2 regions of the Streptomyces sp. NBC_01224 genome follow, and region 1 is predicted to be linked to the other one. Evidence: riboswitches for the same ligand, from Rfam matches in the RefSeq annotation. Region 1 holds a riboswitch; the other holds the start of a gene.
What was found. Region 1 has a riboswitch for thiamine pyrophosphate ahead of thiO (glycine oxidase ThiO). Riboswitches for the same ligand answer to the same signal wherever they lie in the genome.
Positions count from the first base shown of each region.

Region 1 (7,211 bases):
CGCGGCACTTGTCCACGAAATGCCGGGTGTCGGTGTCCCAGTCGGTCGAACGCGGATGCATCTCGGGAAATGCCGCGACGCCGACGCAGAAATCGCCGGATTCCTTGATGAGCCGGACGAGATCGGCCGCGTACCGCACACCCTGCGGGTGCTCGACCCACTCGCCCATCGGGTCGCCGGGCGGGTCTCCGCGCACGGCGAGGATGTTCCGGATTCCGGCGTCGGCGTACTGCCCGATCATGTTGCGCAGCTCGGCGACGGAGTGGTTGACCGCCGTGAGGTGCGCGACCGGGGTGAGGGTGGAATCGGCGGCGATCTGCTGGGTGGCCTTGACTGTCCCGGCTCGGGTGGAGCCACCGGCCCCGTAGGTCACGGAGACGAAGCTCGGCCCCACCGCCTCGACGCGGCGCAGCGCATTCCAGAGGTTCCGCTCACCCTTCTCGGTCTTGGGTGCCCAGAACTCGAACGAATACGAAGTCTTGCCGGTCGCGAGGAACTCACGCACCGTGCGTGCGTGATCTGTCCTGGTAGAAGGTGTGCCAAGGGCCATACGGGCAGGTTAACCAGCGCGCGACAGTCACAGGACCAGACCAGCGGTAATTGCCCGAATTGACTGGTTGTTTGTCCACCCTTCGGACATCTGGCCGGATCACACTCCGGTGCGCACCCGGATTCGCTTGGCCAGCTCGGCGGTGGCGGCGCCCGGGTCGGCTGCCTCGGTGATCGCCCGTACGACGACCACCCGGCGCGCTCCGGCGTCCAGCACCTCGTCGAGATTGCCCGCGTCGATCCCGCCGATGGCGAACCACGGACGCCACTGGTCGAGCGAGGCGGCGTACCGCACGAGGTCCAGGCCCGGGGCGTGCCGGCCGGGCTTGGTCGGGGTGGGCCAGCAGGGGCCGGTGCAGAAGTAGTCCACCCCGGGCTCGGCGACGGCCGCGTCGACCTCGGACTCGGCGTGGGTGGAGCGGCCGATCACCACGTCCTCGCCGATGATGGCGCGGGCGGCGGAGACCGGCAGGTCGCCCTGGCCGAGGTGCAGCACGTGGGAGCCGATGGCGTGGGCGACATCGGCCCGGTCGTTCACCGCGAGGAGCTTGCCGTGGCGCCTGCAGGCTTCGGCGAAGACCGCCAGGTGTTCGAGCTCCTCGGCCGCTTCCATGCCCTTGTCGCGCAGCTGGACGATGTCCACACCGCCGGAAAGGACGGCGTCGAGGAACGCGGGGAGGTCACCTTGGCGCCTGCGGGCGTCCGTGCACAGATAGAGCCGGGCGTCGGACAGCAGCGCGCGAGGCGTGGACATGGTGCGCTTCCCCCCTGGAGAGCGTTGCGGAGCGGTTATCGGTACGGCGCGGGGGTGCGGGCCGCGCACTGCTGCGCGGCCCGCCCCTCACATACGGACTGCGGTCAGACGGCGAGCGCCTGGGCGCGGCGCTTCACCTCCGTGCCGCGATTCTCGCTCAGCGCCTGGGCAGGGGTGCCCGGCAGGGTCGGGTCGGGGGTGAAGAGCCATTCCAGCATCTCTTCGTCGGTGTAGCCGTCATCCCTCAGGAGCGTCAGGGTTCCGGAGAGACCCTTGACCACCTTGTTGCCGTCGATGAAGGCGGCAGGCACCTGAAGCGTCCGGTTCTCACCACGTCGTACGGCGATGAGCTGGCCCTCCTTGACCAGCTGCCGCACGCGCGTCACCTCGACATCGAGCATTTCGGCGATGTCGGGAAGGTGGAGCCAGGCGGGGACGAGAGCATCGATCTTTGCGTCAATCTCGGTCACAGGGACAAGCGTGCCATCCCGGACCGACAGTCGGTAGCCAGGCCGACCGTACGGGGGTCTGGGTACGCCGTCAGAGGGTTGCCGACTTCAGCGGTACGGAGGGGTCGGCGGCCCGTGCCGGATCGAGATGTGCCCCCGCCTCGATGAGCTTGCGCCCCTGCGCCAGATCGCGTGGCCGGCCGACGGCGAGGACCGCGACCAGGACGCCGCCTCGCAGCCAGCACACCGACCAGGAGGGACCGGCCGGATCGCCGCGCCACAGCAGGGTGTCGGCGCTCCCGTGGTGGCCCGCGTACTGCACGAACCGGTCGAACTGCTCGGACCAGAAGTACGGCACGGGGTCGTACGTCTGCAGCGCCGGGCCGTTCTCGGCCCCCGCCCCGATGATGTTGGCGGCGGCGGTCCGAGGGCCCTGGAGGGCGTTGTCCCAGTGGTGGATGAGAAGGCGTTCGCCGTACCGCAAGGAGGGGAACGAGGCGCAGTCACCGACCGCGTACACATCGGGGAGCGAGGTGCGCAGCGCCCCGTCGGCGGTCACCGATCCGTCGGGGCCGAGCGCGATGCCGGAGCCGGCCAGCCAGCCGGTGGCGGGCCGTGCGCCGATTCCGACGACGACCGCTCCGGCCGGGATCGTGCGGCCGTCCGCGAGGATCACCCGGCCGGGTTCGATGCGGGCGACCCGGGCTCCGGTGAGGAGTTCGGCGCCGCTCTCGGCGTACCAGGCGGTCATCGGGGCGGCGACCTCGGCGGGCATGGCGCCCGCGAGGGGCCGGTCGGCGGCCTCGACGACGGTGACCTCACAGCCCGAGGCGCGGGCCGCGGTGGCGAACTCGGCGCCGATCCAGCCCGCGCCGACGACCACGACGCCGTGCTGCCCGTCGAGTACGGGCCGCAGCCGTGCCGCGTCGTCGAGGGTGCGCAGCAGATGGACGCCGGGAACGCCCTCGGCACCGGGCAGGACAACCGGTTCGGCGCCGGTCGCGATCACCAGGACGTCGTATGCAACAGGTCCTGACGGGGTGTCCAGCTCATGCGCGCCCGGCCGCACACCGGTGACTTCGCGGCCCAGCTGCAGATCGATGTCCAGCGCCCCGAAGTCGACGTCGAAGGCGGAGTCCTCGGCCTTGCCGAGCAGTACCGCCTTGGACAGCGGGGGCCGGTCGTAGGGCTGGTGCGGTTCGGCGCCGATCAGGGCGACGGAGCCGGTGAAGCCCTGTTCCCGCAGGGCCACCGCCGTCTGCACGCCGGCCATGCCCGCGCCGACGATGACGACGCGGCGCCCTGCCTGCCGGTCCGGCCGCTCTGACTGCTGCTGCTCGCTCACCTGTACACCTTAAACAACTGACGGATCGTCAGGAAAGGGGGAGCTCTTCGGCCAGTGCGCCCAAGACCGTTCGGGGCGTGCCGGTGGGGCAGGACCCGTTCCTGCTCACCGCCCAAAAACGGTTTAGGGTGGCCAACGTAAAACACTCGCGGGAGCCCGGACGCACCGGGCTGAGAGGGAGGCTGGGGCGGCCTTCGACCGTACGAACCTGATCCGGGTCATGCCGGCGAAGGGAAGGGTTGGGGACCCATGCGTTCCTCTCGGAACGGAAACGGATCCGACGTCCTTGTCATCGGGGGCGGGATCATCGGTCTGGTGACCGCCTGGCGGGCCGCGCAACGCGGACTGCGCACCGCGGTCGTCGATCCCGAACCGGGTGGCGGAGCCGCCCGGGTGGCGGCCGGCATGCTGGCCGCCGTCACCGAACTCCACTACGGCGAACAGATGCTGCTGGGCCTCAATGTCGCCTCGGCCGCCCGCTATCCGGCCTTCGCGGCCGAGCTGGAGGCGGCGAGCGGACAGGAGACCGGCTTCCGCGCCTGCGGCACCCTGGCCGTCGCGCTGGACTCCGACGACCGTGCCCATCTGCGGGAACTGCACGCCCTGCAGCAGCGTTCGGGCCTGGAGTCGGAGTGGCTCACCGGCCGCGAATGCCGCCGCCTGGAGCCGATGCTCGCGCCGGGCGTCCGCGGCGGTCTGCGGGTCGACGGCGACCACCAGATCGATCCCCGCCGGCTGGCCGCCGCACTGCTGACCGCCTGCGAGCGGGCCGGGGTGGTCTTCCACCGCGGATGGGCGGAGCGCCTGGCGGTGATACGCGACCGGGCCGCCGGAGCCGTGCTCTGCGGGGGTACGGAGCTCGCCGCCGACCAGGTCGTGCTCGCCGCGGGCAGCCTCAGCGGCCGGCTCCCGGGGCTGCCGGACGGGGTCGTGCCGCCGGTCCGGCCGGTGAAGGGGCAGGTGCTGCGGCTGACCGTGCCCGCCACGTACGCACCGTTCCTCACCCGGACGGTCCGGGCCGTGGTCCGGGGAAGCCACGTCTATCTCGTACCGCGCGAGAACGGCGAACTGGTCGTCGGCGCCACCAGCGAGGAGATGGGCTGGGACACCACCGTCACCGCGGGCGGCGTCTACGAGCTGCTGCGGGACGCCCACGAGCTGGTGCCCGGCATCACCGAGCTCCCGCTCACCGAGACCCGGGCCGGCCTGCGCCCCACCTCCCCCGACAACGCCCCGTTGCTCGGCCCCACCGCCCTGCCGGGCCTTCACCTCGCCACCGGCCACCACCGCAACGGGGTGCTGCTGACTCCCGTCACCGGTCACGTCATGGCAGAGCTCCTCACCACAGGCGAGCTGCCCGAGGTGGCTCGCCCCTTCACTCCGCACCGTTTCTCGTCCGCCGCCGTCTCCGTACGTCAGGAGCAGCCCGCATGACCGATCCCGCGCCCCTCACCGTGTCCGTGAACGGCGAGGTCCGTCTCCTCGCCGCGGGCACCACCCTGGACACCCTTGTGGCCACCCTGACCGCCGCGCACTCCGGCGTCGCGGCCGCCGTCAACGAGACCGTCGTCCCGCGCGGCCAGTGGTCCACCGCCGCACTCGTTGACGGTGACCGCGTCGAGGTCCTGACCGCGGTCCAGGGAGGCTGACCATGTCCGACGACCTCTTCACCCTCGGCGACACCGCCTTCGGCTCCCGGCTGATCATGGGAACCGGCGGGGCGCCCAGCCTCGACGTGCTGGAACGCTCCCTGACCGCCTCCGGTACCGAGCTCACCACCGTCGCGATGCGCCGCCTCGATCCGACCGTGCAGGGCTCGGTGCTCTCCGTGCTCCAGCGGCTCTCCATCCGCGTGCTGCCGAACACGGCGGGCTGCTTCACCGCGGGCGAGGCCGTGCTGACCGCCCGGCTGGCCCGCGAGGCGCTCGGCACGGACTGGATCAAGCTTGAGGTGGTGGCCGACGAGCGGACCCTGCTGCCCGACCCGATCGAGCTGCTGGACGCCGCGGAGACCCTGGTGGACGACGGCTTCACCGTGCTTCCGTACACCAATGACGACCCCGTACTGGCCCGCAGGCTCCAGGACGTGGGGTGCGCGGCGATCATGCCGCTCGGCTCCCCCATCGGCTCCGGCCTCGGCATCCGCAATCCGCACAACTTCCAGCTGATCGTCGAGCAGGCCCGGGTGCCGGTGATTCTCGACGCGGGCGCCGGGACGGCCTCGGACGCGGCGCTCGCGATGGAGCTGGGGTGCGCGGCGGTGATGCTGGCGTCCGCGGTGACCCGGGCCCAGGAGCCCGAGCTGATGGCCGCGGCGATGCGGCATGCGGTGGAGGGCGGGCGGCTGGCGTACCGCGCGGGCCGGATCCCGCGCCGCCACTTCGCCGAGGCCTCGTCGCCGGTGGAGGGGCGCGCGGTGCTGGACCCGGAGCGCCCGGCGTTCTGACCCACCGGACCGCCGCCGGCGGCTGCGGCGCGCATGTCCCTGTCACGGCTCGGCTGCAGTACGGCCCCGGGTCCGCCCCGGCCCGTGGGCCGTGTCCGTGGCGGCTCGTAGACTCGCATGCGTGGATACGACCCTCCAGGACCCTCTCGTCGGGCAGCTGCTCGACGGCCGCTACCGCGTCGATGCCCGCATCGCCGTGGGCGGCATGGCCACGGTCTACCGGGCCGTGGACACCCGGCTCGACCGGGTGCTCGCCCTCAAGGTGATGCACCCGGCGCTCGCCACGGACGCCTCGTTCGTCGAGCGCTTCATCCGCGAGGCCAAGTCCGTGGCCCGGCTCGCGCACCCCAATGTCGTCGCGGTCTTCGACCAGGGCGCCCAGGGGCAGTACGTCTACCTCGCGATGGAGTACGTCGCGGGCTGCACCCTGCGCGACGTACTGCGCGAGCGCGGCGCCCTGCAGCCGAGGGCCGCACTGGACATCCTGGAGCCGGTCCTGGCCGCCCTGGGCGCCGCGCACCGCGCGGGGTTCGTGCACCGCGACATGAAGCCGGAGAACGTCCTGATAGGGGACGACGGCCGGGTCAAGGTCGCCGACTTCGGTCTCGTAAGGGCCGTGGGCGCCGTCACCAACACCACCGGGTCCGTCCTGGGCACCGTCTCCTATCTCGCCCCCGAGCAGATAGAGCACGGCACGGCGGACACCCGCACCGATGTGTACGCCTGCGGTGTCGTCCTGTACGAGATGCTGACCGGCTCCAAGCCGCACGCCGGCGACACCCCCGCCCAGGTCATCTACCAGCACCTCAACGAGGACGTCCCGGCCCCGTCGGCTGCCGTCCCTGGGCTCCCCTTCGAGCTCGACGACCTGGTGGCCGGCGCCACCGCCCGTAACCCCGAGATCCGCCCGTTCGACGCGGTGGCGCTGCTCGCCGAGACCCGAGAGGCCCGCTCCGGTCTCACCGACGCCCAGCTGGACGCCGTACCGCCGCAGGCTCTCGCCGAGGTGCACGACGCCGCCGAGGACCGCACGAGCGTGATCCCGCGGCTGCTCCCGGCCGACCAGGGCGTCGCCCACCACACCAGCCGGCTGGAGATGCCCCCGCCGACGCCGCCGCAGCCCGCGCCGCACGGCCTGCGCCGCCTCGGTCCGCGGCGCTCCGTCATCGCCGTGGTCGTCGCGGTGTTGCTGGCGCTGGGGATCGGCACCGGTGTCTGGTACATCAACTCCGGGCAGTTCACCCGGGTCCCCTCTGTGCTCGGCCAGACCGAGAAGACCGCCCAGGAACGGCTCTCGGGCGCCGGCCTGGAACTCAAGAGCGTCAAGCGGGCCTACAGCGACACCGTCGAGCGCGGCAAGGTCATCAGCAGCGACCCCGAGTCCGGCGCCCGCATCCGGGGGAACGACGCGGTGACGCTCGTCGTCTCGCGCGGCCCCGAGATCGTGAAGGTCCCCGATGTCCAGGACCTCTCGCTCGGGGACGCCAGGCGCGCGCTGAAGAAGGCAGGCCTGGTGCCCGGCATGGTCACCAAGGAGTTCAGCGAGGAGACGGGACGGGGCGAGGTGATCCGTACGGACCCCGAGGCGGGCACCGAGCGCCACCCGGACTCCGCGGTCGCCCTCGTAGTCAGCAAGGGCGCCCCGGTCGACGTCCCCGATGTCACCGG
Region 1 covers NZ_CP108529.1:6,665,223-6,672,433, reverse strand. The annotation lists gene metF (methylenetetrahydrofolate reductase [NAD(P)H]) at 1-550, opposite strand, end outside; gene thiE (thiamine phosphate synthase) at 650-1,303, opposite strand; gene OG609_RS30010 (Rv2175c family DNA-binding protein) at 1,408-1,773, opposite strand; gene OG609_RS30005 (NAD(P)/FAD-dependent oxidoreductase) at 1,844-3,097, opposite strand; TPP riboswitch at 3,236-3,350, shown strand; gene thiO (glycine oxidase ThiO) at 3,347-4,531, shown strand; gene thiS (sulfur carrier protein ThiS) at 4,528-4,746, shown strand; gene OG609_RS29990 (thiazole synthase) at 4,749-5,543, shown strand; gene pknB (Stk1 family PASTA domain-containing Ser/Thr kinase) at 5,665-7,211, shown strand, end outside.

Region 2 (7,211 bases), 2.6 Mb from region 1:
CCCTCCCGGCGGCGTGCTTCTCCCGGATCTGCACGGCGGTGACGCCTCCGGCCACCGCCAGGGCGACGGTCTCGGCCACGCTCCGGCCGCGGGCCGCGCACTGGGCTGCGTCCGTGACCAGGTAGACCGACAGATCCACCGGTGTCACGGTCACGAGAGCACCGCCGGCTCGGCGAGGTCGGATTCCTCCAGCGCGGCGAGCGCGTCCAGGAACGAGACGGCGAAACTGCCGGACCCGCAGGCCTCCTTCGCGGCGAGCTCGGCGGCGACCGTGTACACGGCCACGGCGGCCACCGTCGCGGCGAACCGGTCCTCGTCGACCGCCGCGAAGGCCGCCATCACCGCACCCAGCGCACAGCCGCCACCTGTCACCCGGGTCAACAGGGCATCCCCATGGGCGATCCGGGCACAGCGCACCCCGTCGGTGACGAAGTCGACGGGCCCCGACACGGCGACCACGCAGTCGGTCGTACGGGCCAGCGCGCGTGCTGATTCCTCGGCGGCCTCGACGCCGTGGGAGGAATCCACGCCGCGACCGCCATCGCCCGCGCCCGCGAGCGCGATGATCTCGGACGCGTTGCCCCGGATCACAGCCGGCCGCAGCTTCAGGAGCTCTCGTGCCAGCGCGGTGCGTACCGGCAGGGCGCCGACCGCCACCGGGTCGAGCACCCACGGCGTACCGGCCGAAGCCGCTGCCCGCGCGGCCTCGACCATGGCGGAGCGCTGCTCCGCGTGCGGGGTGCCGAGATTGACCAGGACGCCTGAGGCGATCCGGGCGAACGGGCCGGCCTCTTCGGGAATGTCGACCATGGCCGGTGAAGCGCCCAGCGCCAGCAGGACGTTGGCGGTGAATCCAGTGACCACCGAGTTGGTCAGGCACTGCACCAACGGGGAGTCCGCCCGCACGCGTGCGAGGGCCTGTGGGACGAAGACGGCGGGATCGGCAGATGTCGAGGGCATTCGGATTCGCTCCGTGCGGGAGGGGATGGTGTCGGGACGCCGGGGGACGGCGGTCAGTCCTGCGGTCGGTGACGCAGCCGCAGCGGGGCGTATACCGCCAGGGCCACGAGGAACGCCACGTAGTACGAGAGGTCGGCGCCGTGCAGGGCGGCCGACACCGGGCCCACGTACAGACTGGTGTCCATGAACGGTACGGCGGCGGCGAAGGCGACGACGAACGCCAGCAACGGGGGCCATCCGGGTTGTGCCCGGGCGGTCTCGGCGGCGAGGTCGATCGCGGCGCCGCCCCTCGCCCGGGCCCGGGCGAGCCAGTCGACGACGATGATCGCCACGAAACCGGGAATCCAGTAGCCGACGAACAGCAGCACGTTCTGGAAGCGGGCCGTGGTGTCGGCAGCGTGCATCCACAGCACCAGAGGGAAGCCGAGCACGGCGGCGAGGGCGGCCGCCGCCGGGCGCGGAAGGCGCACTCCCACGGTCTGCAGCGCCAAGGAACCGCTGTAGTCGTTCATGGCGTTGCTGCTGAGGGCCGCCAGCGCCACGGCGAGCAGCCCGAACGCGCCCAGCGCCCCGCCGCCCAGCAGCTCGTCCACACCCGCGGCGGTCTGGTCGGTCAGCACCGAGGCACCCCACAGGCCGAGTGTCTGGACGGCCACGAAGGACGCCACAAGGCCGAGCAGCGTGCACCAGAACATGCGTGGGCGCGAGGTGGTGCGCGGCAGGTAGCGGCTGAAGTCGCTGGCGTATGGAGCCCAGGACAGGGTCAGACTCAGCGCGATGGTACTGGTCAGGACGAACGCGCCGACCTGGTCGGCGCCGTGCGCGGTGCCGCTGCCGCTGCCGGCGGGGTGGACACCGTCGAGCAGCCGCCAGGCGATCAGCGCGAATGCGGCCGCGAGCACGAAGGTCATGACGATCTGAAGCCGGTGGATGGCCTCGTAGCCCAGCACGCCGAGGACGCCCTGGGCCACCAGCATGACCAGGACACCGAGCCAGAACGGCCAGCCGCACAGCCGCGCGAGCGCGTCCCCGCCGAACAGCCCGATCAGCGCGTCCCAGGCGACCGAGGACAGCCACTGCAGGATGCCGGGCACCGCCACGCCGCGGCCGAAGGCCAGCCGGGCCAGCGGCAGCTGCCCGGCACCGGTCTGGCTCCCCCAGGTGCCCAGGTAGGCGGTGGGCACCGCGCCGAGGACGGTGCCCAGCACGACGGCGGTGAGCGCGGCTGCGAAGTCCAGGCCGAGGGCGATGCCCACGGTGCCCGTGAACACGCCGGTCATGGTCAGATTGGGAGCGAACCATACGGTGAACAGGCGCCCGGGACCGCCGTAGCGGTTGCTCTCGGGGACCGGCTCTATACCGTGCGCTTCGACACGGAGGTCGCCGGGGGCCGCCGGCATCCGTCCGTCGAAGACGGTCTGCCGGCCGTCGGCGGGCAGACCGCCGGATACATGCGCCAAAGGCATGGAAGACATCCCTCCGCCAGTACGAACTGGTTCAGGTTCGACGGGTGTGATCTCAGCCCTCGGATGGGGCACCCCGTGTCCGGTACGACGGACAGACTAACCCGATCGCTCCGGCCCTCACATCGCCGGGACCAGGTACTCCGAAAGGATCTCCGACAGGAACAAGGGGCTGCTCGGCCCGGATGGTCTTGCCGTCGCGGTCGCAGCGGGCGCCCCAACGGGAGGCGAGCCGGGCCACCGGGAACAGTCCGCGGCCGCCCTCGTCGCTGGTGCGCGCAGCGCAGGTGCGGGGCGCTGAGACTGCCGTCGGAGACCTCGCGGATGCGCAGGGAGAGCGGGCCGCACGCGTGCCGGATGGCGTTTGCCGGCCAGCTGACTGACTGACCATCAGTTCGGTGGTGAGGACGGGTGGTTGCAGACCTTCGGTCGGCAAGCTGACGGGTGGTGAAGATACGCGCGCGGGCGACCTGCGCGGGGTCGACCGGCAGCTCCCGGTGGACGGCCCGTCCTGCTTCCAGAACGCGGGGGCGGGCAAGGAGCGGGGCCGCGTCACCGGTTCGGGGCCCTGACAGCAGGGTGGTCGCCACGGCACCGCAGAGCTGCTCGAGCGATCGTACGGGGCCGGCCATGGTACGGGGCAGCTGGTCGGGCCCGGCGTCCATATCCCGGTCCGGTGCCTGGAGGAGGCCGTCGGTGCACAGCACGGGGACGGAGCCTTCCCCGAGTCGGCGTTCAGCGGTCTCGAAGGGCAGCTCGCCGCGCGGCCTGCCCCAGCGCCTCAGCGTCATCGCAGCACATGACCACCGCGATGCCCTCCCTCCGCGTGCTCGCTCACTTCTGGCTGAGTTCGATGTGCTCGGTCAGGTTGCCGACCTCCCTGCCGAGTTTCTGCACGGGGTCGGCGAAAGCGGCCAGGGCGGACTCGATGTCGACCGCTACGGCCGTGTGATGCTCCATGATGGCTGCGTGCTCCAGCCGTGCCCACACGGCGGCTTCTGCCACCAGCGCGTCGCGCTGAGGACTGGCAACCGGGTGCTGGGATGCCTGGGTAAGCAGCTCGCGGGCTCTCTGGGCAGGGGTGATGTCGTTCATGGACCGAATCTTTCCAGCGGAGGCGGGGCGACGTGCGGATTCGGGGGCGGGACACCCGGAGCGAGCCGGTGGTGGAACTGGCGCAGCGTGCAGACGAGATCGCCGTGACCGGCGACGATCCCACGATCTCCCTTGGCCGGCCGGGGGCTCGTCCCAGACACGGCTGGCCATGGCGCGGCGGGGATGCCCGGGCGGATGATCTCGGCACATGACCGTTCAGCCGTCGGCCCGCAGGGCGTGGAGCAGCATCGGTAGCGAGGAGTGCAACTCACGCTGCCAGTACGGCCAGCCGTGGGTCCCCGGTCCGTAGAAGTGAGTGGTCACGCGCTTCGCACCCTGGCGTCCGAGCTCGCTCGCAAGGGCCTGGTTCTGCCTGTTGAAGTCCGCCTCGAGCGCGCTCGAGGTGCCCGGCGGGTCCAAGGGGCCGGTGGTGCCGTCGCCGCAGGACAGGTAGACGGGGATCGACTTGAGGCGCTTGGCCAGGTGGAATGGGTCGTGGTCCGCCCAGATGTCACGTTGCGCAACCGGGTCGCCCCAGACCCTCAGCGGGTCATTGCCCTGACCGGCGAAGAATCCCATGATGCGGTTCACCGACTCGTCGTTGAGCAGCGGGTGCACAGAGCCGGAGTACGCCGCAGCCGCCTTGAACATCCCGGGGTGCCGGGCGGCATACAGCAGGGCGCCCTGGCCACCCATCGAAAGTCCCGCCACGACGCGGTTCCTGCTCGCGCCCCAGTCGTGCTCAAGGAGGAGGCGCAGCTCCTTGGTGTGGAAGGTCTCCCACGCCGGGTCACCGCCCTGGCCGTAGTTCCACCAGTCGCTGTACCAGCCGTCCCAGCCGGCCTCCGGCATGACCACGAGGACGTCGCGCAGGCTTTCGGTCCGCGCGACGTCGGTCCGACTGGTCCACGACGTGTAGTCCCCGCAGCAGCCGTGCAGCAGCCAGAGGGTCGGCCAGCGCCGGCTCCGGTCGCCCGGATCCCAGCCATCGGGCGTGAGCAGACGAACGTTCACCGTCCGGCCGCCGAGGGCCGGTGAACGGACCGACAAGTCGACCTGCCGGTCGGCGACCTGGGTGACCGCGACCACCTCGGCACCCCGGGACGAGGGCCCGAACCCGCCCGCTCGCCCGGCAGGTGACACCGTCGACGCGGTAGCTGGCGCCGACGGGGTCGACGCCAGGGTGAGCAGCAGCGCGGCAAGGACGAGCAGGAGGCGGGCTCGGCGGATCGGGACGGCGGTCATGGCGGCTCCTGGCGGTCGAAGGTCGTCGGCTCGGGCGTTCTCGGACCGGGCCGGGTCAGCCCCGGTCGGGCAGGATCAGCAGTGCGTCCCCGACGGGGCGTTCACCGGCCGCGTCGGACGGGTCGTTGATCACTTCTCCGTCGACCACCATGGTGGTCGACCCGCCACCGTCAAGATTGACCGCGTCGCGCAGGCCGAGTGCCCGGGCGACGGCGGCACTCTCGGGGATGCTCAGCCCGAGCGCGTCCGTGCTGCGTCCGTCGGCCGTGACCAGTACGGTCCTGCCGGCGGCGTCCACCCCGGCCAGCGTGCGTGGATTGCGCTTGTGCACCCAGCCGTAGTAGAAGCTCGCGTTGCCTGGCTGCACCATCCCGTCGGTCGCAGCCGTGACGTGCAGGCGTCCGTCGCGGACCAGTTCGGGACCGCCGTTGAGAATGCTCGTCGCCGGTGACGGGGAGACTTTACGGCCGCTGCCGTCCCGCAACGTCCTCTCGACCCGCAGGGGCCGGCCGGCCTGCGCCAGGGCGGCCAGCTCGGCGACGCGGGTGCCGGTCGCCTGCACGGAGCTGCCGCCGGCCGGCAGCGGTCCGCCGCGTGGTGAGCGCAGCTCCAGGACCCGTCCGCGGGTGTCCAGTACGGCCTCGAGGCCGTCGCCCTGCGGCGTCTGCCGACCGTATTCAGGCGTGAAGGCGACGAGCTCGTCGCGGTCGGTGCAGGTCACGTCGTGCAGGGGCAGCGAGGTCGGAGTGTCGTCGGCGGTGCCGCCGCAGTTCCTGATCAAACCCGGCACGCGGTCGATGCCGTCCAGAGGTTGCGACGCGTCCCGGCCGACGACCCGTCCCTTCCAGGTGAACCGGGCGACCTCGCTGTGCCGGCCGGAGTCGCGCATCACCAGGCCGGGGCGCCCGTTCACCGGCTCGCTCAGCAGCCGGCCGTCGTAGACGCCGACGCCCGCCGGATCGCCCGGCGCTCCGGCTCGCGGGTCGAGGACGAAGAACCCGGCGTTGACCGCTGCGGTCGCGCCGGCCGCGGCCGCCAGCTCACTGGTCTTCTCGCGGTTCTCCAGATCGGGACCGTACGACGCCTTGAGCCCGCCGCGGAACCGGTCCGGGTCGATGGTGAGCACGTCGATCCGCCACGGGCCACGGTCCTCGGGGTTGCCGTCCCAGCCGGTGTACACGACGGACCCGGCGTGCCCGGCCCCTTTCAGCCGGGTGAGCTCGGCCGTCGCGGCGGACTGCGAGTCGAACTGCCCGACCCGGACCCGCCACCCAAGCGTTCCAGCGGTGTAGTCGGCGACGGCCGGAGTCGTGACTTCCTCGACCCGGGCGTCGAAGCCGTTCCCCTGAACATCGGCAGTCAGCTCGTCGGCGCTCGCCCGGTCCTTCAGCGCCGTCGGCGGCGCGTCGGGGTCCGGCGAGGTGGCACCGCCGGGTATGGAAACCTCGACCGTCCACGCAAGCGCCGGGGCGTCGCCACCGCGCACGATCCGCGTGAGGGTGACACCGGGCTGCAGCGTCCGCGTGCTGCGGGTCTCGGTCAAGCCGACGGCGCCCAGCGGCAGGGCACCTGAAGGCCGCGGCTCGGAGGAGGCAGGCGCCGGCAAGGCGCCCACCAAAGCCAAGAGGGCCAGGACCGTGGACGCGCCGAGCAACTTGCTGTTCACGTACCCCCCTTGGAAAGATCGGCCCAGCAACGGTGCGTGCGACAGTGACCACCAGTCAAGACGTGTGCACGTCAATACTCTCGGTTCGTTGTCCTGGATCCGCTTGAGCACGGACCGAGCTGGAACCTTGGCTGCACGTTCCCGTTCGCGGCGACGTACAAGTCGCCCGGATTCCCTGCCGCCAACAATGGCTTGAACCGGGCCAAGAACATCGGCTACGCCGGACTGGAGTGCGTGCGGACGGTTGGTGGCGAAGGGTGACGGCACCCGCGATCACCGTACAACGACACCACCTACGATGACCCGAAGTGGCCCGCGCTGCTCAATGAAGGACATGATGCGTGACGTTCTGCCTGCCTGGGCCGCCATCACTGACTGGCTGGCGGTGCACGCGCCCGCCTCGCACGCAACCTTGCGGCCGGGCGCGGCCGTGGCCGCCGTTCGTTCCGCCGAGGACGAGCTGGGGGTGGGCCTGCCCGCCGACCTGGTGACGCTGCTGATGATGTGCGACGGAACGGTCGACGCCTCAGCCCTGGATCGCGACCCTGACCAGTACGCCCCGGGTCTGTTCCTTGCCCAGCACCATCTGCTGCCGCTTGAGGCGATCGTGGCAGTCCGGAACAGCGGAGGGAATGCCGAGCAGTTCTGGGGTGCCTGGGTACCTTTCGCTGTCGCTGACTACTCCCTTGCCCCGTGGGGCGGCCTGGCAGTCGAGGCTGGAGGTCGCCTCGCCACCTTCAGCCAGGCCGACGGTGAGCCGCCGTCGGGACCGCTCACCTTCC
Region 2 covers NZ_CP108529.1:9,224,766-9,231,976, reverse strand. The annotation lists gene thiE (thiamine phosphate synthase) at 1-154, opposite strand, end outside; gene thiM (hydroxyethylthiazole kinase) at 151-960, opposite strand; gene OG609_RS42020 (purine-cytosine permease family protein) at 1,014-2,426, opposite strand; TPP riboswitch at 2,418-2,512, opposite strand; gene OG609_RS42015 (hypothetical protein) at 2,822-2,995, shown strand; gene OG609_RS42010 (hypothetical protein) at 3,258-3,518, opposite strand; gene OG609_RS42005 (alpha/beta hydrolase) at 3,735-4,763, opposite strand; gene OG609_RS42000 (phosphodiester glycosidase family protein) at 4,819-6,429, opposite strand; gene OG609_RS41995 (hypothetical protein) at 6,764-7,211, shown strand, end outside.
Region 2: linked by a shared signal. The riboswitch ahead of OG609_RS42020 (purine-cytosine permease family protein) and the one ahead of thiO (glycine oxidase ThiO) in region 1 are both predicted to bind thiamine pyrophosphate.